Regions from separate parts of the Hoskinsella mucinilytica genome, predicted to be linked through region 2. Evidence: predicted binding sites of a transcription regulator. Region 2 holds the regulator's gene; each other region holds the start of a gene.

Region 1 (8,151 bases), on a different contig from region 2:
GGGAAACGCCATACCTATTTCAAAATGGCACAATCTGCGAAACGTTGATCATCTTAATACACAAAGCACCTCATTCCTTATCTAAGGTTTGAGGTGCTTTTTCTTTATGCACAAGATTCAATATGAGCTACATATTCACCATCTTCTACATCTAAAGTAATGACATCATCTTTACCGGCATTTCCCTCGATCATCTTACGTGCAATCAAGGTTTCGATATTACGCTGAATATATCGTTTCATTGGTCGTGCACCATAAACGGCATCCACTCCTAACGTTGCGATATTTCGATAAACAGCATCACTGACGTTCAAAGTGATATCCTTTTTCTGTAACCTTTCTGTCAATTCATTCATAAACTTATGAGCAATCTGATCCAGCATTTCGCTATCCAATGCATTGAACACGATGATTTCATCGATACGGTTTACGAATTCCGGTTTGAAGTATTGCTTAACTTCATTCATATATTTTTCATCACGTTGTGCTCCATCAAATGCATATTGACTACCTAAATTACTTGTCATGATCAACAATGTGTTTTTGAAATCAACGGTTACACCTTTGCTGTCTGTGATACGACCATCGTCCAGTATCTGTAACAATACATTAAATACATCCGGATGAGCTTTCTCAACTTCATCGAATAATACGATAGAATAAGGGTTTCTACGTACCGCTTCGCTCAATTGTCCACCTTCATCATAACCAACATATCCTGGAGGAGCTCCGATCAATCTTGACACACTATGTTTTTCCATATATTCACTCATATCAATACGAACGATATGACTTTCACTATCGAACAACTGTTGTGCAAGTGCTTTTGCGACCTCAGTTTTACCGACACCGGTAGGTCCTAAAAACAAGAAACTTCCGATTGGTCTATGTTCATCTTGTATTTGTGCCTTGCTTCTAAGGATGGCATCACAAACAAGTTCTAATGCATTATCTTGTCCGATGACACGTTTTTGTAAAGCTTCTTTTAAATGCAATAATTTCTTACGTTCGCTTTCTACCAGACGACTTACCTCAACACCGGTCCATTTACTAACGATCTGCGCAATCAATTCTTCGTTTACAATTTCTTGAATTAAGGTATCTTCACCTTTTTCCTTATCTGCTTGTTGTGCAATCAGTTTTTCTAAATGTGGAATGGTATCATATTGTAATCTTGCCGCATCTTCATAACGAGCTTCATTTTGAGCTTGTTCCAAATCTAATTTTGCTTTTTCCAATTGTACTTTGGCTTCTTTGCTTTCTTCTAATTCGGCTTTTTCATCTTCCCATTTGGTATAAAGAACATCTTTTTTCGCTTGAAGCTCTTCTAATTCCTTTTTGATATCATTTCTACGTTCAACTGCTTTTTTATCATCTTCTTGTTTCAGTGCTGTTTCCTCAATCTGAAGTTGCATGATCTTACGTTGTAATTCATCTAGCTCTTGTGGCATAGATTCCATTTCCACACGCAGTGTTGCACATGCTTCATCTATCAAATCAATTGCCTTGTCAGGTAAGAAACGATCAGTGATATAACGATTAGACAGAGTAGCAGCCGCAAGAATCGCTTCATCTAAGATTTTAACTCCATGGTAAGATTCAAAACGATCTTTTAATCCACGTAATATACTAATGGTATCCTCAACACTAGGTTCTGCGACCATAACTCTTTGAAATCTTCGCTCCAATGCTGCATCCTTTTCAATATATTGACGATATTCTTGGAATGTGGTTGCACCGATACAACGAAGTTCACCACGAGCAAGCATAGGTTTTAATAGATTTGCGGCATCCATACTACCTTCCGTTTTACCTGCACCTACTAAATTATGCAATTCATCGATAAACAGAATGATACCACCATCTGCTTGCTTGACTTCCTCTAAAATGGCTTTTAATCGCTCTTCAAATTCTCCACGATATTTCGCACCGGCAATCAATGCTCCCATATCCAGTTCGATCAATCTTTTTTCTTTTAATGAACCCGGTACATCACCTTTCATGATACGCCAAGCGATACCTTCTACAACAGCGGTCTTTCCAACTCCCGGTTCACCGATCAACACCGGATTATTCTTTGTTTTACGTGAAAGGATCTGAATCACACGACGAATTTCATCATCTCGTCCGATGATAGGATCTATTTTCCCGTTTTTTACATCTTCTACCAAATCTCTACCATATTTTGTCAATGCTTCAACATTGCTCTCTGCATTCGGTGTATCCATTTTCTTCCCCCCTCTACGTTTTAATTCTTCATCCTTACAAACATCTTCTTTCAATGAAAATGTCTTGACCAATCGTTTGGAAATATAGGATTTATTGAACATCAACGCAATCCAAACACTTGCGACACTCAAATAGCTTTCTTGTACTAAATCGCTCCATTGTTGTGCCTTATTAAATGCATTTGCGACTTCATTGGAAAATTGTGGATTGACATTGCTTGATTTCGCAACTCTACCCATTTCTTCATCAATGATCGTAAGAGCTTTTGTTTTATCTATATTCAGTCGTTTGAAAAGTCCATCCAATACTTCATTTTCAAAGATTGCCTTCAGCATCTGAATCGTATCGATGGTGGTATGCTGGTAGTTCTTGCAGATTTCCACTGCCTGCATAATGACTTCCTGCAGCTTTTCACTCATTTTTTCAAAGTTCATAGTATCAACTCCTTTTAGCACTCTAACACTTTGATTGCTAATTGTATTATACCACACATTTTAGCACTGTCAACACTTGAGTGCTAAAATATAGAAAAAGATGATTTCCAATATTTGAAAACCACCTAAACGTTGCTACTTCCTATTGAAGTTTATCGCAAATATCTTGTATGCATTCGATATGATCATCCGCTTTAGATTGATCGATGCCAAAGCGATGATCTGTCAATGCAATCGTCATCATACCTGCTTTCTTCCCTGCTTCTATACCAAAACTGCTATCTTCAATGACCATACATTGACAAGGTGCTAATTTAAGATGTTGGGCAATGCTCAGATATATTTCAGGATTTGGTTTGCTCTTTGCAAACATCTCTCCACTAAACACGATATCAAATACATCCTGCAATTCACATTCTTCTAACATTCTTTGAATGTTGCTTAACGTAGAACTACTGCCGATCGCAATTCGATATCCATGTTGTTTCAACCACAGCAATGTTTCTTTTACACCTGGATTTAATATGTCACGATAACTTACCGGATGTTGGTTTGCATATCCATCGAAGCGCTCATAAAATTCTTCAATGCTCCAATCCTTTTGTAATAAATGAATACTTTCAACTCCGGTATATTCTATGCTACTACCTACCAACGATATCAAAAACGAAGGCTCGGCTATCACACCATGCAGCTCATAAAAATCACTTAATTGTTTTAAATTAGATGGCTCACTATCGATCAATACACCATCCATATCAAAAATAACCGCTTTTATTTCCATTCTTTCACCCTCATTCATACATATGATATCGTCCTTTACCTTCTTCTTTTGCTTGATATAATGCCGCATCCGCATGCGCTAACAATTCCTGTTCGCTATTTGCGTCCTTTCCATAAATAGAAATACCGATACTGATTCCAACCGGATAAGGCATTCTTTCTTGTACTTTTTGAATCAACTGTTCGCATAACACCCCTAATTTTTCTTCCTCGATATTGCGTAAGAAAATAACGAATTCATCTCCACCAAAACGACCTACAAATCCATCATGCACACTTGACAACAAAAGTTCACCTAAGGTAGAAAGAACCTCATCTCCTGCTAAATGTCCATACGTATCATTTACTTTCTTAAAATCATCCAAATCCACAAACATCATAGCATATCGCCCTTCTGGCTTTTGTGATAAGGCATCTTCAATTTGATGAAGCAATTCAGACTTGGTAAAGGTTTTGGTTAAATCATCTGTATTTGCTTTCAACATCAATCGTTGTTTTTCCAAGTAAGCCTGATGGATATCATAAATAAAGCCGATCAACCTTGCTGCTTTCTGTTGTTCATCATATACTACCCCGGCCTCTACTTCATACCATCGCTGTTCATTTTCCTTATCTCTTAGCTCAAGCTGATATTGGATACTACCTTGTTCTTGCATTTGTTGGATCATTTGATCTCGATCTTTCTTATCAACTAAAATACCTTCCGCAACCTTGATATCTTTTGCCTTTTCTGCTGATATATGAAATCTTTGTTCATAATTACTTGAAACATGCAGATAATTCTTTTTAAAATCATATTCAAAAATTATGGCACTTTTCTGAAGTTTCGCAAGCATTTCAAAACGATGCACGCCCAATGCCTCTTCCTGTATTTTTTTCATTCTTCCAGATACACGATATAATAAAAACATCAGTACCATAAAAACAAGCGCATAGCTTAACGCAAGCAACATGGATTGTTGAAGAATCTTCGAAAATCTTGGTGATAAACTTTCTGCCATAACCAAATTGATCACATACCAATCATTGATTCCTACCGGAGCATAACTTAGATAACGTTGATGTTCGTTTTGATCATATACTAAAAATCCATCTTCGTTTCGTTCCATATGCTTCATCATTTGATCCATATTATAGTCATCTTTAGGAAAATGAAATTGTTCTAACATCGTATAAAAATCAGCATATTTTTCCATTCCTTGATAACTTGCGATCATCTCACCATCTTTTTGTATGATCATGGTCGCACCAATACCTTCGAAGAAGGAATTCGCAAATAGATTGGTCAGATAATCCACCTGATAAACACCTACGATAGCACCTACCATCTTTTCTTCTTTCATGATCGGTATCGCCATGATGATAACTGATGTATCCTGTAAAGAAATTACACCTGAAATATAACGATGTTGTTGATGAAGGATGTCTTGTACCTGTTGCCAATCGATATCAATATCATCATCGTTGCTTGTATAATACTCACCGTCTATATTAAGGATACCATAATCTACTTCTTCTATTTTTTCATTCATCTGTTCTAACATATTGACAATTGCTTCCTTATCACCAGAGTATAAAGTTGAGAAGTCCGCAATCAGCTCTAGCTGATCTTCAAATTCATCAAATGTTTGTAAAATAAAATGGATAGAAGATTCATTTGCTTTCACCAAGCGATTTTGACTTTCTTGAAAAAGATTATTTGATAACGCACCTTGAAACCACGCAAAAGAAACGCTCACATAAGCGCATACAGCAATGATTGCAATGATAAATATCATGCGAAAATTCTTTTTCATATCCTCACCTTATGTTATCCTCATCTTCTCCACGACCAATAAATAGGGCGCATCTTGTTTGTTTTCCATTTTTAAGCTTACTGTTGCATAATAATGAGAATCCAGTTCTTTCACCCATGTAGAAAAATATGCACTTTCTTTTTTCCCCTCATCATGTCCTGGATAGATCACTAAAATAAGGATACCATGTTTCTCTAACAGCTTCAATGCTTTTTCCACTGCTTGCATACTAGTTTCCAATTTCGTTGTGATTTCTGTAGAGCCATGAGGTAGATATCCAAAATTAAAAATAGCGCCACTCAACGCTTCTTTGATATAAAGCTCCATATGTTCATGTCCATCATGAATCAATTCACAATGTTGATCTAACTTCATCTTTTGTAATCTAATCGCACTTTGTTGTAATGCTTCTTTCTGTATATCAAAAGCATACACCTTTTTAACATCTTTCAATCCTGCTAAAAAACAAGTATCATAACCATTCCCACAAGTTAGGTCCGCATATACACCATTTGGCTTTGCTTTTGTTTGTAATATATCATGTGCGATTTCTACTATTCTCTTCATATCATCACCGATGTAATGATACATCTTCTTCATGAGAATTACTAGCCTGTTTTTAAAATGATGTGTATAATAATAACAGTGAGGTGATGAAGATGCAACGTCTTCCAAAACAAGTAGAATGGGTATTGCATACCATGCATCAGCATGGTAAAGAAGCATTTCTTGTAGGTGGATGTGTTCGTGATTTGATCATGAACCGTGAGATTCATGATTTTGATATCACAACAAGCGCCTTACCAAATGAAACAATGGAAATCTTTCAAACACATTGTAAGGTCATCCCTACCGGCATTCAACATGGTACCATCACTGTACTAGTAGATAAACTCCCCATAGAAATCACCACCTATCGTGTGGAACAGGCATATATCGATCATCGTTGCCCATCATCTGTCATCTTTACCGAGAACTTATTAGAGGATCTAAAGCGTAGGGATTTCACAATGAACGCCATTGCCTATGCTCCGCAACAAGGCTTCTATGATCCTTTCCAAGGAAAGAAGGATATCGAGCAACATCTCATTAGAAGTGTTGGTGACCCAAAGCTACGCTTAGAAGAAGATGCACTTCGTATTCTAAGAGCTCTACGTTTCTCTATGACGCTTCATTTTGATATCGAAGAACAATTGACATTGGCCATCAAACAAAAGGCTTCTACCTTATCCTATATTAGTAAAGAACGCATTCGTAGCGAGTTTGATCAAATGTTGTTATCTGATCATAAACAATTACTAAGTACTTTAAGAGCATATGATGTTCTGGAACAAATCATCCCTAATTATAGTATCATTTACGACTATGAGCAAAAAACACCATGGCATATTTACGATATCTTTCAACACACAGACGTGGCTTTAGATCATAGTGATGGCTATCCTTTAGAAAGTAAGTTGGCAATCGTATTTCATGACCTAGGAAAGCCCCATATGGAAACCTTTGATGAACATGGCATTGCTCATTATAAGAAACATGCCCTCATCAGCGAAGAAATGGCAAAGGCTTCTATGAAAAACCTGCATTATGATAACAAAACGATCGAGCGTACTTGCAAACTGATCTATTATCATGATTATTATGTAAAACCTACTCGTAAGATCCTTCGTCGCTTTTTAGCCAAGTTTGATAATGACACTGACTTTGCGATTCAAGCACTGATGGTACAAATGGCAGATGATCAAGCCAAAAACATGGAAAAAGCAAAAGAAAAAATAGATATATTACAAGAATCGATCATGCTTTTAAAAGAGATGGAAAAAGATCAGGATCAAGTTAGCATAAAGGATCTAAATGTCAATGGACATGATATGATGGCATTGGGACTACAGGGAAAACAAATCAAGGATATGTTACACTATTTATATGATATCGTATTGGATGACCCACAACAAAATGAAAAGACTTATTTATTAGATATCGCAAAGAAAAAAATGCAGGATTAACTGCATTTTTTCATATCTTCACAAAGGGTATCACAAAACGCTTCGTCTAGTTGTGTCAAAACATGCTCCTGATACGGCCAATACTTCTGTTTGATTGCATCGATCGTATCTAAATTATTGATATCTGTTACTTGATTCAATACTTCCGTACATGTTTTGATCGGAGAATCATAGATGGATGTGATCTCCATCTCATATTCATGAATACCTTTTGTCTGCATCAGCTGTTGCAGAATCGTTTCTAGTTTCATTGCCTGTCGATGAATGCGAAAATCTGCCATAGCGCTCACCAGCCTTTCTAGAGAAAGGATATCATAAATTCTTACATCATCTTTGTAAGAACAAGAAAAAGACATAGGATATCTTTAACGTATTTGTCTGGCGATTTGAATCATTGTAGGATACGCATGTTTTAAAAATGCTCGATACCCACAAAAATCATCATGAAAATAAAGGGTATTCATCCTTTTACAATTCCCATGACAAATGGAAACAAATTCACAATGATCACACATGGGGCTCATCTTCTTTTTTTCTTTTAAAAAGGTCTTTATCGGTGTACTTGATGCGATATCCATCAACGACATCTCATGAAGGTTTCCTCCTTTATATTCATCCAAAACATAGAAATCACATGGATAGATGCTTCCATCACTTTCTACTACAAATTGTAAGCTACAATAGCCCAACATACCACATTGTAATGGAGGAATATCCGCAAACATCGGAATCACATTATCGAATAATCCAATGCTACGATAGATTCCCTGTTTCATTTCAATCAACCACAAATCATAAAATTGTTGATAAAAAGACGCAAATAGTTCCGGTGTCAATGCAAATGGGCCATCCTTTTCATCCAAACCCGTAAGACAGGGTATCAATTGGATATGCATCATACCT
Region 2 (8,151 bases):
ATTCACGTTCAGGTCATAGCTTACGGGTGAGTAGATTTTTTGATTCACATGCCTTTCACCAACCGGCAATTCTCTACGGTGCAATGTCCAAAATCTAGTCCCGATCTTTGCTTTTGTTACTGATAATAGAATAAATCAATTTGTGTAAATTGTCAACCCGTATTTCAATTTTAAATCATTTTATTTTCTGAAAATATTTTCATTTCATTTCCTACATTAAAAAAAAGAAAAAAGTACCTGACATTGAGGTACTTTACTTGAATGCATTTTTGAATTTTTCAAATGGGCTTTCATGATCCTTTTTACTGCGTATTTTTTCATAAAGCTCTTTTTCATCACGATTCAATTTTGTAGGAATCTCAATCTTGACTTCTACATATTGATCCCCTTGAGCCCCACGCATAGATTTGACACCTTTTCCTTTCAGTCGGAATTGTTGTCCATATTGTGTACCTGCCGGAATGCTTAATTCCACATCTCCATATACCGTAGGTACATCTACTTTACAACCTAAGGTTGCATCTAAGGCACTGATTGGTATCGTGATACGAATATCGTTTCCATCACGGGTAAATTGTTTATGGCGTCCTACTAAGATTTCAATATACAAATCTCCATTAGGTCCACCATTGACTCCACGTTCTCCTTTATTGGCAACACGTACTTGTTGACCGGATTGAATTCCTGCAGGAATTTTTATATTCAGTTTTACACGTTTATGTTCGTAGCCTTTTCCATGACATTTATGGCATTTGTTTGCAATGACCTTACCTGTCCCATTACAATCCGGACATACGCTTTGACTTTGGAAAACACCGAATGGTGTACGCTGTTGCGTAGTGATATGTCCTGTCCCACCGCATCGACTACAGCCTTTGATATCAGACTTGCTTCTAGCACCAGTTCCATTACATTCATCACATTGCTCATCTACATCCACACTGATTTCTTCTTCTTTGCCAAATACCGCATCCATAAAATCAATGCGCATCTGCATAAAGCGATCATCGCCTTTTCTTGGACCATTTGATTGTCTACGACCGCCATTGCCGCCGAAACCTCCGCCAAAGAATGAACCGAAGATATCAGAGAAATCTCCGAATCCTTCAAAGCCTTGACCGCCGCCAAAGCCACCGGCACCATCCATACCGGCAAAACCAAATTGATCATAGGTTGCTTTTTTCTGTGGATCACTCAACACTTCATAAGCTTCATTTACTTCTTTGAATTTTTCCTCAGCACCCGGTTCCTTGTTGACATCCGGGTGATATTTTTTTGCCATCTTACGATAAGCTTTTTTTATTTCATCGTCACTTGCACCCTTTTGCAAGCCTAAGACTTCATAATAATCTCTCTTATCACTCATATCGGATCACCTTCCTACTTTCCAGACGATATCTAAACTACAATCACGTATCCCCCAAACATACGGACATGTCGCATTGCAGTTTATCCATACCGGGTTCTATTTTATCATACTTTATCTTTAGTGTCATACCACAACATACAAAACCTAGCGCAAGCACTAGGATTTGTTGTTGTTCGTCGTTTTATTTCTTTTCTTCGAATTCTGCATCTACAACGTTATCATCGTTTGCATTTCCTGCATCTGCACCAGGGTTACCTGCTTGTTGCTGATACATTTGTGCACTAGCTGCCTGAGCTGCTTTTTCCAAAGCTTCCAGTTTTGTCTTTACAGCTTCCATATCATTTTCATCTAATGATTTTTGTAGATCATCACGTAATTTCTGAGTTTCTTCTTTCTGATTTGCATCGATCTTATCACCATTATCAGCTAACATAGAGTCAATCTGAGCGATAAAGCCTTCTGCACGGTTACGTAAATCGATTTCTTCTTTACGTTTTTCATCTTCCGCTTTGTGTTCCTCAGCTTCACGAACCATACGATCGATTTCATCATCGCTTAAACCACTTGTATTCTGAATGGTAATAGATTGTTCTTTTCCAGTACCCTTATCTTTTGCGGATACGTGAACGATACCGTTTACGTCAATATCAAAGGTAACTTCGATCTGAGGTACACCACGGCGTGCAGGAGCAATGCCATCTAACTTGAACATACCCAATTCCTTGTTGTCATTTGCCATTGGTCTTTCACCTTGTAGCACACGGATATCTACAGCAGGCTGGTTATCAGCAGCTGTTGAGAATACTTGAGATTTACTTGTAGGAATGGTCGTATTACGTGGAATCAATACGGTCATAACGCCACCCATTGTTTCGATACCTAAGCTAAGTGGTGTAACGTCTAGCAATAATACATCCTTGACATCACCTTGAATAACACCACCCTGGATAGCAGCACCCATAGCTACAACTTCATCAGGGTTTACAGAACGGTTTGGTTCTTTACCTAATACGCTCTTTACCGCTTCCTGTACGGCAGGGATACGAGTAGATCCACCTACCAACAATACTTGGTGAATATCATTCTTTGTTAGACCAGCATCCCGAAGTGCGTTACGAACAGGTTCCATCGTACGATCTACCAAATGTTTTGTCATTTCATCGAATTTAGCACGAGTTAATGTTGCTTCAAAGTGTAATGGCCCATCAGCACCAGCAGAAATGAAAGGAAGTGAAATCTGTGTTTGTACCATACCACTTAAATCTTTCTTTGCCTTTTCTCCTGCTTCTTTTAAACGCTGCATTGCCATAGCATCTTTTCTTAAATCTACACCGTTTTCTTTCTTAAAGGTGTCAACCATCCAATCAACAACTACGTTATCGAAGTCATCTCCACCTAATTTTGTATCTCCGTTGGTAGACAATACTTCAAAAGTACCATCTGCAAGCTCAAGGATAGAAACGTCGAATGTTCCACCACCTAAGTCATATACAAGAACCTTTTGTTCTTTTTCTGTTTTATCAATACCATAAGCCAAAGCCGCAGCTGTTGGTTCATTGATGATACGTTCTACTTCTAAGCCGGCGATCTTACCAGCATCTTTTGTTGCCTGACGCTGAGAGTCATTGAAGTATGCAGGTACTGTGATGACTGCTTTTTCTACTTTTTCACCTAAGTAATCTTCTGCATATCCTTTCAAATACTGAAGGATCATGGCACTGATTTCCTGAGGTGTATATTGTTTTCCTTCTAATTCTACTTTTTCATTTGTACCCATCAAACGTTTGATAGAGCTTACTGTATTTTTGTTTGTGACTACCTGACGTTTTGCTGCATCACCAACGATACGTTCTCCATTTTTGTATGCTACAACTGATGGTGTTGTACGATTTCCTTCCGGATTTGTAATAACCTTACATTCTCCACCGTCCATAACAGACACACAGCTGTTTGTTGTTCCTAAGTCGATACCAATAATTTTACTCATAATTGTTTCCTCCTTTATTCGCTTACTTTCACAAGCGTTGCACGTAATACACGATCTTTTAACATATATCCTTTTTGTAATACTTCAATTACCATACCAGGTTCTACGCCTTCTTTGCTTTCCTGCATCAAAGCCTGATGGAAGTTAGGATCAAATGGCTGATCCATTGCCTCGATTTCCTTGACACCTTCCACTTCCAGAATATGCACCAGCTGCTGGTAGATCATTTCAAATCCTTTCGCATAGTTCTTTATGTTAGGATCATCTACCTTCACATCCAATGCACGTTCTAGATTATCGATGACAGGTAACACCTCTGTGGCGAAACCTTGAATACGGTATTTTCTTACATTATCGGCTTCACTTTGTAGACGTTTCTTTAAGTTTTCTGCATCCGCATAAGCCTTATAGAAAGCATTTTTACTAGCTGCAAGCTCTTCTTTTAGCTTTGCATTTTCTTCTTCAAGCTCTTCGATTCTTTTTTTCTTTCCGAACTTTGCACTTTTCTTTTCTTCTTTTTTGTCCTCAGCAGTTTGTTCCTGTGTTACTTCTTCTTCCATCGCTTCATTTGTTTCTGTTTCTTGCTGGGTTTCTTCATTGACTACATCTTTTTCGTTTACGTTTTCTTCCTGCATGTTGACCTCCTATTGATTTTCTTCTTTGTATAAGTCTTCAATTACTTTACTCATATATTCCATCAAGGCGACCACACGATTGTATTGCATCCTGGTCGGGCCGACGATCATCAGCTCACCCTGTTCTTCCTCATTCAACTTGAATTTACTGCTGACAACAGCAACATCATCAATCTGAATCAAGTCATTATCTCCACCGATTTGAATTGCGACATTGCCATCATGATTGGCAATTTGACGAAATAAGCTGCTATCCTCTAGCATCTTCATCAATTCTTTCAGCTTTTCGATATCTGCGAATTCTGGCTGATAAAGCATATTACTTTGTCCACTGCAATAAACATTGTCACTTGCAAATTTCATGAACGCATTGACAAATGCTTCAAACAATACCTCATGCCTTGCGACATGACTTGCTAATAGTGGTTGTATTTCTTTCATCTTTGCAACGACCTCACCGATCGGTGTACCGCTTAGCTTATCATTCAACAAGTCACAACAGGTCTTGATATCATTGACACCCACATCTTGCCCAAAATGGAACGTCTTATTCTCGGTATGTCCATGATCTGTAATGAATATCGCAACTGCGCTTCTTTCATTTAAGGGAACCAATTGAATATGTTGTAATGTCTGATACTTACTATCGGGACCTAATACGACAGATGTTAAGGATGTCATTTGTGATAAGATATCACAGCTTTTCCTAACGATCTCTTCAAGGGAATAATGACGTTGTGTAAACACTGCCTGTAAGGAATGCTTGATTCCTTCATCCAGTTGTTTCTCCATTAGATGTTCAACATAGAAACGATATCCTTTACTACTTGGGATCCTTCCACTTGAAGTATGTGTTTTTTCAAGAAGTCCCATTTCTTCAAGAGCAGCCATTTCATTTCGAATGGTGGCACTGGAACAAGTGAAATCCAACAAATCCATCAGACGTTTTGATCCAACCGGTTCCGCCGTTTTGGTGAACTCATCTACGATTGCTTTGAAAATCGCCACTTGTCTTTCCGTCATCGCTGTTTCACTCCCTTCTAGCACTCCATCTCTATGTCTGCTAATAGTATATGACAATATTTTAGCACTGTCAACCTTTTAGTGCTAAAATACTGAAAAATAATGAAAAAGTGCTTATCATAGGCTCTTATCCCAAAAAAAATCTAATAAAAATCTTCTTATATAAAAGGAAAGGCTTTATCATTGCAGAATGCTTCTATATTTTATATACTATGGTTATCCATGAGATAAAAAAATACATATACTAATAGATAGAAGAAAGAAGGTTTTTATATGAATACGATAGAATGGAAAACAGATATCCATATTCTTGCAGGAACGACCCTGAAAGATCAAACACAAAAGGAAGACAACAATATGGCACTTCATACAGGCGGTGATGTCAATGCCATCATCGGCAATCGAAAACAATTATGTGCAAGTCTTGGCATAGCATTAGATCAGTGTGTCTTTGCACAACAAACCCATAGCGATCACATTCATTGTGTTACCAAAGAAGACATTGGAAAAGGCGCAATGACACAAGCTTCTGCCATTGCGGATTGTGATGCCTTATATACAAGAGAAAGTAATCTACTGATCGGAGTCTTTCATGCGGATTGTGTACCTGTTTTGTTATATGACCCCATCGAAAACATCATTGCGGCCATTCATAGCGGATGGCAAGGTACGGTAAAGGAAATCACCCGTAAGACATTATTGCACCTCATCGAAAAAGAACATGTGGATCCAGCAAATGTAAAGGCCTATATCGGACCTGCCATCGGTTATCGAAGCTTTGAAGTAGGTAAGGATGTCTATCAACAGATCGAACAAATGAGTTTTGATACAAGTAGCTATCTTACTTATCTTGGCAATGAAAAAGCTTTGGTGAATCATCGAGGATTAAACAAACAAATGCTATTAGATCTCGGTGTTCCAATGAGTAGTATTACCATCAACAAATCAGATACCTTTACCCCAAATGAAGCATTATTTAGTTATCGAAGAGATCATGCATGTGGTAGACATTTAAGTTATATTTTACGTAAAGACGCCTAATGTGCGTCTTTTTCCTAATTCCTAGGACAACAATTTGCCCTATCTTGACACTTGTTATCCCTATAATATAAATAACAAATATCAGGAGGTAACCTATGAAAGTATTAGTAGCACGATTTAGTTCAGAATCAAATGAACATTCCCGTTCTTTGATGACATTTGACAAGTTTATATTTGGTTTTGGAGAAGATTGTATCAATTCCATGTATACAAGAGATATCTTTGAAAACGCCGGTATCGAATTGATTCCAAGTATTGCCGCAATCGGTCATCCACATGGCCCGGTCACCAAGGATGCCTATGATTTCATCTTGGCAAGATTATTACATGATGTAGAAGAACATCTACATGAAATCGATGGTATTTTCTTATTTCTACATGGTGCTAGCAAGGTCATCGGCTTAGAGGGGGGCTCTGCAGAACATGCATTCTTACGTGAAATTCGTAAGCTTACCGGTCCATATTTACCGATTGCGTTGGTCATGGATCCTCATGGAAATCTTTCTAGCGAATTGGTCAACAATGTTAATATTCTTCGTTGTTATCGAGAATCTCCACATACAGATGTCAAAGAAACATATCGCTTTGTAGCGGAAAAATTTGTGGATCTTTTATATCATCGTAGAAACATCAAGCCTGCTTATGTGAAAGTTCCTATCATTGTCGGTGGTGAAAAAAGCGAATCGCATGAAGAACCAATACGTTCCATCAATCGCTTATGTGATGAAATAGAAGAAAGTGATCGCATCATGAGTGCATCTTTCCATATCGGTTATCTTCGTCATGATGGTGATAAGCTTGGTTGTAGTGCAGTTGTTGTACCAAACAGTGAAGCAGATCAAGCCTATGCACAAGAGATGGCTGATAAATTATGTAAATTCGCATTTTCTAAACGTCATGAATTTCAATTCCATGGGAACGTCGCAGAACCTGATGATGCCATTGAACAAGCAGTTGCATTTAAGGGATCTCCGGTATTTATTACCGATTCAGGCGATAATGTAGGCTCTGGTGCAGATGGATTTAATACGTTTATTCTTCATCAAGTGTTGAATTTAAAAGATACCAATGGGAAACAATTCTTATTCAGTGGTATCGTAGATAAGCAAGCATATCAGTACTTATATCATAAAAACATCGGAGATCATGTCAGCTTTACACTAGGCGCAAATCTGGATGAATTTTGTAAAAGCGTACAGGTAGAAGGTACGATTACAGGAAAAGGAATTGCCGATAAGTTGTATGAAGATCATAAGGATATCGGTACTGCAATCACGGTAAAATTTGATCATGCACCGATCAGTGTCATTGTGGAATATGATGCCATTCAGTATTTGGATATCGAGCAATATGCCTATAGTGGTCTATCCTTCGAAGATTATGATGTGATCATTGCCAAGCAAGGCTATGTTTCTGATGATTTTAAAAAGTATGGTAAATTATGTATCATGTCCTTGACCCAAGGTCCAACCTATCAAAGAAGTGAAAATCTGGTATTTAAGAGGATCATGCGACCAATGTTTCCTTATGACGATTTTGAATTAGAATAACATGAAAAAGATGATGAATACAAGCTATGAAGCAGGTTTCATCATCTTTTCTATTGGTTATTGGGTCGTATATGCTCGATCAAAGGTCACAACAACAAAATAATTCGGATAAGTTGCTGTCACTCTCTGTTTGATTTCCTCTAATATCTGGGTATTGCTAAGCTTTACTTGAAATGGTACGACCACATCAAAGATCAGATTGCTATGCGTGGTTCCTTGTACCATCCTAAAGTCATGCATGGATAGATGTTCATCAATATTCTTTACAAGATCTTTCATATACTCTCTTAATTCATTGGTCAAAGGATCGTCAATCACAATAGGATCCATATGAATGACGGTTTCGATACCTAATTGATCTTTAAAATCCTTTTCCATATTATCAATCATATCATGACTCTTTAACACATCTACACGATGATCTACCTCTACATGAAGACTGGCAAAGGTACGATGACTTCCATAATCATGAATAACCAAATCATGCATTCCCAATGCTCCCGGGTATTCTTCTACCTTTTTTTGAATCATTTTGACAAGCTCTTC
Region 3 (8,151 bases), on a different contig from region 2:
TAAAAGTTTCATCAATTTTTTCAACACCAACGATGATTCCATCATCTTTGACACCTATAACAATTATTCCACCAGAAGCATTCAAAAACGATACTATCTCTTTACATATCGTATTCGAATATTTTTCTTTCAGCTCTAAACTTTCTGATTCAATATATTTTAACATTTCACTTCACCTCAATTCGTATCATACCTATTATACCGTCAAAAATCAATTATATGCCGACATTTATACCGACACTTTCATAATTATGACTTCACTTTTCCTGCAGAAATCATAATCATTGAGAAATAGCATAAAACTTAATCTTCAGTAGTGATATAAAAAATCCTTGAATCTTCGCTTCGACGCTAAGTCAAACTGATAGCTCTCGAGTATGCCCTCATCACCATTGAACTGATATCCAGTACCAAACATTGACGTTGAGGCTTTCTTCCCAAAATTCCATCTTCACATTGAAGTTTCCTATGATTTGTGAGAAAGAAGTACTACTGTCTCAATCGCATTGGTATTAGGAAACATATCCACTCCTTGCATCGTACTACCTTCATAGCCATAACGCTTAAGATATAATAAATCACGAATCTGAGTCGTAGGATTACATGAGATATATAAAATTTGTTTCGGTTTCATAGAAATTAAAGCAGATAAAAACTGCTCGGTACTACCACTTCTTGGCGGATCCATGATCACAACATCAAAACGCTCTTTTCGCTCTGCCGCTTTTTTCATATAGGAGGAGGCATCTTCACATATAAATTTGATATTATGTACATGATTATTCGCTGCATTCAACTTCGCATCTGCCACTGCATCCTTATTGATTTCCACACCCAAAACCTGCTTCACCTTATGTGCAAGACTCATACCAATCGTTCCAATGCCACAATAAGCATCTAAAACACGCTCATTTCCTGTAAGCTGTAGCATTTGAATACCTGTTTGATATAACACTTCTGTTTGTTCATGGTTAATCTGATAAAAAGACTTAGATGATATACGATAAGACAATCCACACAATACATCTTCAATATATCCCTTTCCATATAATACACGCTCTTGTTCTCCCAAAACTACACTGGTTTTTCTGGTATTTACATTTTGAACAACCGTTGTAATCTGCGGATGTTTCTTCAACAAGGCATTCACAAAATTTTTTCTTGCCGGAAATACACTTTGATTCATGACAAGTACCACCATCACCTGTCCGCTAACTTTTCCATAACGTAATAACACATGGCGTAATAAACCTTTTCGTTTATCCTCTTCATAGGGCTCGATACGCAATTTGATCATTAACTCTGTGATAGTGGAAATAATGTCATCACATACTGTTGGATGTAATAAACACTTTTGATAAGGAATGATACGATGAGAAAACTCTTCATAAAACCCTGCTTGAATTTTACGATTTTTATCTCTTTGAAATCCTATGATCATCTTATTTCGATAATGAAAAGGATCTTTCATCACCAGCATATCCTCCACTTTTAAGTTTAAGTTTGCTTGTTTACAAAGTTGTATTAATTTGTTTTTCTTATATTCCGCTTGCCCTTGTGCATTACAATACAAAAGATGACAACTTCCACATTTCTCAAAAACAGGACATTTCGGTGTAATTCTAGCTTTATCCTTTTTGATAATTTCCACTACATCTCCTATGTATCCCTTTTGAATTCGTTTGGTCACTCTTATCAATACTTCTTCCTTCATAAAAACATGACGAACCAAGACCTTATCCTTACCTACATACAAAACTCCATTACCATCTTCATCTATGCTTTGTATGATTCCTTTGATCCTTTGTTTTTCTTTTAACATACCTTCTTCTCCAAACTTTCTTCCAAATAATTTGCTAACTTTTGAGGATCATCCAATAAAATGCCCTTCATCCCTAATTGTTTTGCGGTTTTGATATTTTCCAAACGATCATCAATAAACAAACATTCTTCTTCTATTAAATCATATCGTTCAAATAAACATTTATAAATAAGTGGATCTGGTTTCAATAGCTTTTCTTCATAAGACAATACTGCTCCATCACACCAAGAGAAAAAAGGTTGTGTTGCCTTTAAATAATCCGCACTATCCTTACTGATGTTGGATAAGATATAAATATGATATCCTTCGTTTTTCAGTTGCTTCATACAGGTAAAAGAAGTCGTGATTGGTTGCATCAGCTTCATCCAATTTGAAAGGATTTCATCGATTTCTAAATGATATTCGCAAAACTCCTTGTGATAAATTTGATAAAGATCTTTTATAAATAAAATACCTTGATCATATTTTAACCAAGCTTCATGAGTAAATATATGTTGACAAATTTGTTTGGTTCTTTCCTTATCCGCAAAAACAGTTTGATAATAGTGATAAGGATCAAATGTCATTAGAACATTTCCGATATCAAAAATTACATTTTTTATCATCATCTAACACCTCGTACGTTCATTGTACTAGAATATAGAAAGAAAAAAAAGTGATTTCTCACTTTTCTTTCTTCATCAACGATGATATCTACTTGTATTTCTTTTTTTACTATTTAGTAGCCTTTACCATAAATGCACAAATTTTCTTTGAGAACTCTGCAGGATTATCGATTGGGAATCCTTCAATCAATAATGCTTGTTCATATAGCAACTCTGCATATTCTTTCACTGCATCTTTATCTTCACTATAAACTTTAGATAATGCTTCAAAGATCGGATGATTTGGATTGATTTCCAAAATTCTGGTAGCCTTCATACCATATGGATTACCTTCCGGCATTGCACTTAATACCTTCTCCATTTCAAAAGACATACCTTCATCACTTGACAAGCAAACAGGATCATCTACAAGACGACTTGATACTTTTACTTCTTTTACCTTTTCACCAAGTGCTTCTTTCAAAGAAGTTAACATATCTTTGTTTTCTTCTGCCTTCTTCTCAATTTCCTTCTTTTCCTCTTCACTATCTAAGTCTAGATCACCTTGTGAAAGGTTCTTGAATTTCTTTTCTTTGAATTCGCCTAATACCTGTAATACGAATTCATCCACATTATCTGTCAAATACAGGATTTCATATCCTTTGTCTTTCACTTTTTGTACAGCTGGCATTGCGTCGATCTTTTCAATCTTATCTCCACTCATGAAGTAGATATGTTCTTGACCTTCTTCCATGCGTGCAATATATTCATCTAATGTGATCAGCTTCTCTTCTTTACTGGAATAGAATAACAATAAATCCTGTAACAGATCTTTATTAGCACCAAAGCTATTGTATACACCAAACTTAATTTGAAGACCAAAGGTATTCCAGAATTTTTCATATTCTTCACGTTCGTTCTTCAACATCAACAACAATTCTGATTTGATCTTCTTTTCAATACGGTTTGCGATTACTTTTAGCTGGCGATCATGCTGAAGCATTTCACGTGAGATATTCAAGTTCAAATCTTGAGAATCTACCAGGCCTTTCACAAAACGGAAATGCTCAGGAATCAATTCTTCTGCATTATCCATGATGAAGACTCCACGACTATATAATTGTAGGCCCTTTTTGTAATCCTGAGAATAATAATTCATTGGTGCTTTACCAGGGATAAACAATAAGGCAGTAAAGCTAACATTACCTTCTACAGAAAAGTGTACGACCTTTTGTGGGTCAGTGTAATCATTGAATTTGCTCTTATAGAAATCATGATACTCTTCTTTTGTAATATCATTTTTACTTTTCTTCCATAAAGGGATCATTGAGTTTAGTGTCTTTAATTCCTTAACAGTTTCATATTTTACATCTTCAGTTTTTTCTTCTTCCTCAGATTCGCTTTCTACACGTTTTTGTTCCTCTACCCACATTTCGATTGGATAACGGATATAATCTGAATATTTCTTGATCAAACGTTCAATTTCATACTGAGTAAGATAATCATCATAGTTTTCATCCTCAGTATTCTCTTTTAAATATAACGTAATGGTCGTACCACATTCATCCTTGGTTGTTTCTTCTAGCGTATAACCATCACTGGCATCACTGCTCCATAAATAAGCTGTATCTTCACCATATTTTTTAGATACCACATCGACACGACTTGCGACCATAAAAGCGGAATAGAAACCAACACCAAATTGACCGATGATATCTACTGCATCTTCTTTTTCATCCTTTTCCTCTAGCTCTTGTTTAAAAGCCAAAGAACCACTCTTCGCAATGGTACCAAGGTTTTCTTCTAATTCTTCCTTATTCATACCTTGTCCGTTATCACTAATGGTTAACGTACGGTTTTCTTTATCAACCTCTAAATGAATCTTAAATGCATTCTGATCAACATCACTTAAGTTTTCACTTAGAGAGCGGTAGTATAATTTATCGATTGCATCACTTGCATTGGAAATTAATTCACGTAAGAAGATTTCCTTATGTGTATAAATGGAATTGATCATTAAATCCAGAAGACGTTTTGACTCTGCTTTAAATTGTTTTTTTCTTGCCATGTTATCTTACCTCCGTTTAGCACTCTTCTAATAAGTCTGCTAATAGTATATGACAATATTTTAGCACTGTCAACACTTTAGTGCTAAATCTTTCCTGATTTTTCATAAAATCTTTATGATTCTATGATTTCTTAATTGCTTGTTTGTATAAACTCGTCTATAATAGAAGAAACAATTTGCAAAGGGAGTTGTAAAAAAATGAAAGAAATGAAAGAAGTGAGGCGTATCGTTGTCAAAGTTGGTTCTTCTACCATCACAAGAGACAATGGATTGAACTTAAGAAAAATCGATCGTTTGGCAATGGTACTCAGCGATATAAAGAATAAAGGAATTGATGTTGTACTCGTCAGTAGTGGAGCGGTTGCTGCTGGAGCAAGTAAGTTAAAAATGAAAGATCGCCCTTCCTTGATGCGTGAAAAGCAGGCTGCTGCTAGTGTTGGTCAATGTGAATTGATGTTTATCTATGATAAATTTTTCTCTCAATTTGGACAAACCATATCTCAGCTATTGCTAGACAAAACCGTTACTACCAATGAAATGCTTCGTTATAATGCAATCAATACGTTGGAAACACTACTTCAATATGGAGTCATTCCTGTTGTGAATGAGAATGATTCCGTTGCTGTTGATGAGATTGCTTATGGTGATAACGATACCTTATCCGCAGTTACAGCTTTTCTGGTTCATGCTGATTTATTGGTTCTTTTATCCGATATTGATGGCTTATACGATAAAAATCCATCGGAATACGAAGATGCAAAACTATTATCTGTGGTCAACCACATTGATGAGCATATCCTAGCAATGGCGGGAGATGCCGGAAGCAAAGTAGGAACCGGTGGAATGGTCACAAAGCTTCATGCAGCACAATTTGCATCACAACACCATATCCCCATGATCATAGCCAATGGAGAAAACCCCTCCATTTTATATGATATCTTAGAAAACAAGTATAAAGGTACCTTGTTTGACGTAAAGGAGGAAAAAACATGGAACTGATTGATTTATGTAAAGCCGTTAAAATAGCAAGTACTGAAATGATGAATGCTTCAACGAATAAGAAAAACGCAGTACTAGAACGTATCGCAGTAGAAATAGAAACCCATATGGAAGAAATCCTGATTGAAAACAAAAAAGACATTGAAGCAGGAAAAGCGAATCACATGAATGAGGGATTACTTGATCGTATGGCATTGACAAAAGAACGTCTGACACAAATCGTGATCGGTGTTCGACAAGTCAGAGATTTAGAAGATCCTATCGGTGAAATCGAAGATATGAAAACTAGTCCTAGTGGATTACAGATCGGTACGATGAGGGTCGCTTTAGGTGTTGTTGGTATGATTTATGAAGCAAGACCAAATGTTACTGTAGATGCTGCCATTTTATGTCTAAAAGCCGGTAATGCAGTCATTTTAAGAGGAAGTAAAGATATCATCCATTCTAATATGATCTTAGTAAGCCTCATGCGCAATGCATTAATTGAAGAACATATGAATCCTGACTGTATCTCTTTATTAGAAGATACATCCAGAGAAACTTGTAATGAACTGATGAGAATGAAGGATTACCTCGATGTTTTGATACCAAGAGGTGGTGCTTCCTTAATCAAAGCTACCGTAGAACATGCCAGCGTTCCGGTTTTGGAAACAGGAACAGGAAATTGTCATGTCTATGTAGATAAAGATGCTGATTTGAAACAAGCATTGAATATTGTTATCAATGCCAAAACAACTCGTACTTCGGTTTGTAATTCCTGTGAAAGTGTTTTGCTTCATGAACAAATTCCAGATGAGTTTATCGTGAAGATGCTACAAGAACTGAAAAAGCATCAAGTCATCATACATGCTGATGAGAGCATTTGTGCACTAGATACCGATTGTATCTTAGCCAATGAAGAAGATTATTTAAAAGAATATCTTGATTTAGAAATTTCAATCAAAAAGGTAAGTAGTTTAGATGAAGCAATCACTCATATCAATGCATATAGTACGCATCATAGTGATTCCATCGTTTCCGAAAATTACAGCGCTGTAAAACAATTTATAAAAGAAGTAGATAGTGCTTGTGTGTATGCCAATGCTTCTACCCGCTTCTCAGATGGATTTGAATTTGGTCTTGGTGCTGAAATCGGCATTAGCACTCAAAAGCTACATGCAAGAGGTCCTATGGGATTAAAAGCCTTAACCACAAAGAAATATATCATTCTGGGGAATGGTCAAATCAGAGAATGAAAAAGCTGTGTCTTACAAAAAATGAAGACACAGCTTTTACTATAATGATTATTTTAAATGTGCAATGATTGCATCACAATAAGCTTCTGTAGTAGATGAACCATGAAGATCAGGTGTTAAGACCTCTGCTTCCTTTAATACCTCATCAACTGCCTGACGAATATTGCTTGCACAAGTTGTTTCACCAAGGTATTCTAGCATCATACATGCAGACCATAGAATTGCGGTAGGATTAGCGACATGTTTGCCGGCTATATCAGGTGCACTTCCATGAACTGCTTCAAACATAGCATATTCATCACCAAGATTACAGCTAGGAAGTAAACCTAATCCACCAATCAATCCACTAGTCAGATCTGATACGATATCACCGTATAAATTAGGCATTACCATGACATCGAAAGTTTCAGGTCGCATAACAAGTTGCATACAAACATTATCAACGATCTTATCATCTGCTTCAATCATAGGAAATTCTTTTGCGATATCATGGAAGATGTTCAAGAAAAGACCATCGCTCATCTTTAAAATATTGGCTTTATGTACACAGGTAACTTTTTTACGATCATGGTCCACTGCATACTGGAAAGCATCACGTATAATGCGTTCACTTGCTTTTCTAGTAATGATTTTTGTCGCATGGACAGTATTTTCATCTATCATTTCTTCAACACCGACATACAAATCCTCGGTATTTTCTCTAAAAGTAACAATGTCGACATCGTGAAATGGCGTTTTTACTGCTGTATTGCTTTTTGCTGGACGAATATTCGCATAAAGATCATATTTATTTCTAAGTGTAACATTCAAAGATTTAAATCCTTTCCCAATTGGTGTGGTAATTGGTGCTTTCAATAAAATCTTATTTTTTTCAAAAGAAGCATAGGCTTCATCAGGAATTAATTTTCCATTTCTTTCATATTCTGCTTCTCCAACTTCAAAACATTCAAATTCAAGTGGTGCTTTCGCAGCTTCTAATATTTTTAAAGTTGCATCACAGATTTCTGGTCCAATGCCATCTCCCTTAAATACAGTAATTGTTTTCATTTCTATCTCTCCTCCATTTTTTTATAGTCTTTTTTCGTTCCGACGTATTTTGTCGCAGGACGCATGATCCTTCCATCATATAGTTTGTTTTCGATATTATGCGCCAACCATCCAACCGTTCTGGCAAGAACAAACAATGGTGTATACATATCCTCAGGAATCCCAAGAATCTGATATACGAAACCACTATAAAAATCAACATTGCTAGAAACATTGATTCCCTTTACATCCAAAATTACTTCTTTTGCACATTGTTCAAATCGTTTATAGAATGCATATTCTTTTACCTTGCCTTTCTCTTGGGCAAGTTTCGCAATATGTTCTTGTAAAACCTCACTACGTGGATCAGATAAGGTATAAATGGCATGTCCCATTCCGTAAACCAAACCACTATAG

The links. Region 2 encodes HrcA, which represses chaperone genes, less so after heat shock. Its sites were predicted from a motif close to TTTTAGCACTNNNNNNNNNNNAGTGCTAAAA; they were not measured.
Region 1: UGRO018_RS14870 (ATP-dependent Clp protease ATP-binding subunit) is a predicted target of HrcA. The motif match lies at 2,722-2,752, and genes of this name have one in related genera.
Region 3: htpG (molecular chaperone HtpG) is a predicted target of HrcA. The motif match lies at 4,533-4,563, and genes of this name have one in related genera.

Annotation. Positions count from the first base shown of each region.
Region 1 covers NZ_JBEQZJ010000046.1:13,676-21,826, reverse strand. Annotated here, with positions in the region: gene UGRO018_RS14875 (DUF7916 family protein) at 1-48, shown strand, start outside; gene UGRO018_RS14870 (ATP-dependent Clp protease ATP-binding subunit) at 105-2,663, opposite strand; gene UGRO018_RS14865 (HAD family hydrolase) at 2,806-3,447, opposite strand; gene UGRO018_RS14860 (sensor domain-containing diguanylate cyclase) at 3,458-5,242, opposite strand; gene mnmM (tRNA 5-(aminomethyl)-2-thiouridylate-methyltransferase MnmM) at 5,252-5,809, opposite strand; gene UGRO018_RS14850 (CCA tRNA nucleotidyltransferase) at 5,902-7,248, shown strand; gene UGRO018_RS14845 (hypothetical protein) at 7,245-7,529, opposite strand; gene UGRO018_RS14840 (radical SAM protein) at 7,614-8,151, opposite strand, start outside.
Region 2 covers NZ_JBEQZJ010000041.1:4,929-13,079, forward strand. Annotated here, with positions in the region: T-box leader at 1-117, opposite strand, end outside; gene dnaJ (molecular chaperone DnaJ) at 254-1,366, opposite strand; gene dnaK (molecular chaperone DnaK) at 1,551-3,356, opposite strand; gene grpE (nucleotide exchange factor GrpE) at 3,371-3,991, opposite strand; gene hrcA (heat-inducible transcriptional repressor HrcA) at 4,001-5,014, opposite strand; gene pgeF (peptidoglycan editing factor PgeF) at 5,288-6,055, shown strand; gene UGRO018_RS14040 (M81 family metallopeptidase) at 6,151-7,605, shown strand; gene UGRO018_RS14045 (cation diffusion facilitator family transporter) at 7,663-8,151, opposite strand, start outside.
Region 3 covers NZ_JBEQZJ010000002.1:39,908-48,058, forward strand. Annotated here, with positions in the region: gene UGRO018_RS00940 (AlbA family DNA-binding domain-containing protein) at 1-166, opposite strand, end outside; gene rlmD (23S rRNA (uracil(1939)-C(5))-methyltransferase RlmD) at 467-1,822, opposite strand; gene UGRO018_RS00950 (HAD family hydrolase) at 1,816-2,427, opposite strand; gene htpG (molecular chaperone HtpG) at 2,537-4,474, opposite strand; gene proB (glutamate 5-kinase) at 4,673-5,473, shown strand; gene UGRO018_RS00965 (glutamate-5-semialdehyde dehydrogenase) at 5,464-6,708, shown strand; gene UGRO018_RS00970 (isocitrate/isopropylmalate dehydrogenase family protein) at 6,757-7,755, opposite strand; gene UGRO018_RS00975 (citrate synthase) at 7,758-8,151, opposite strand, start outside.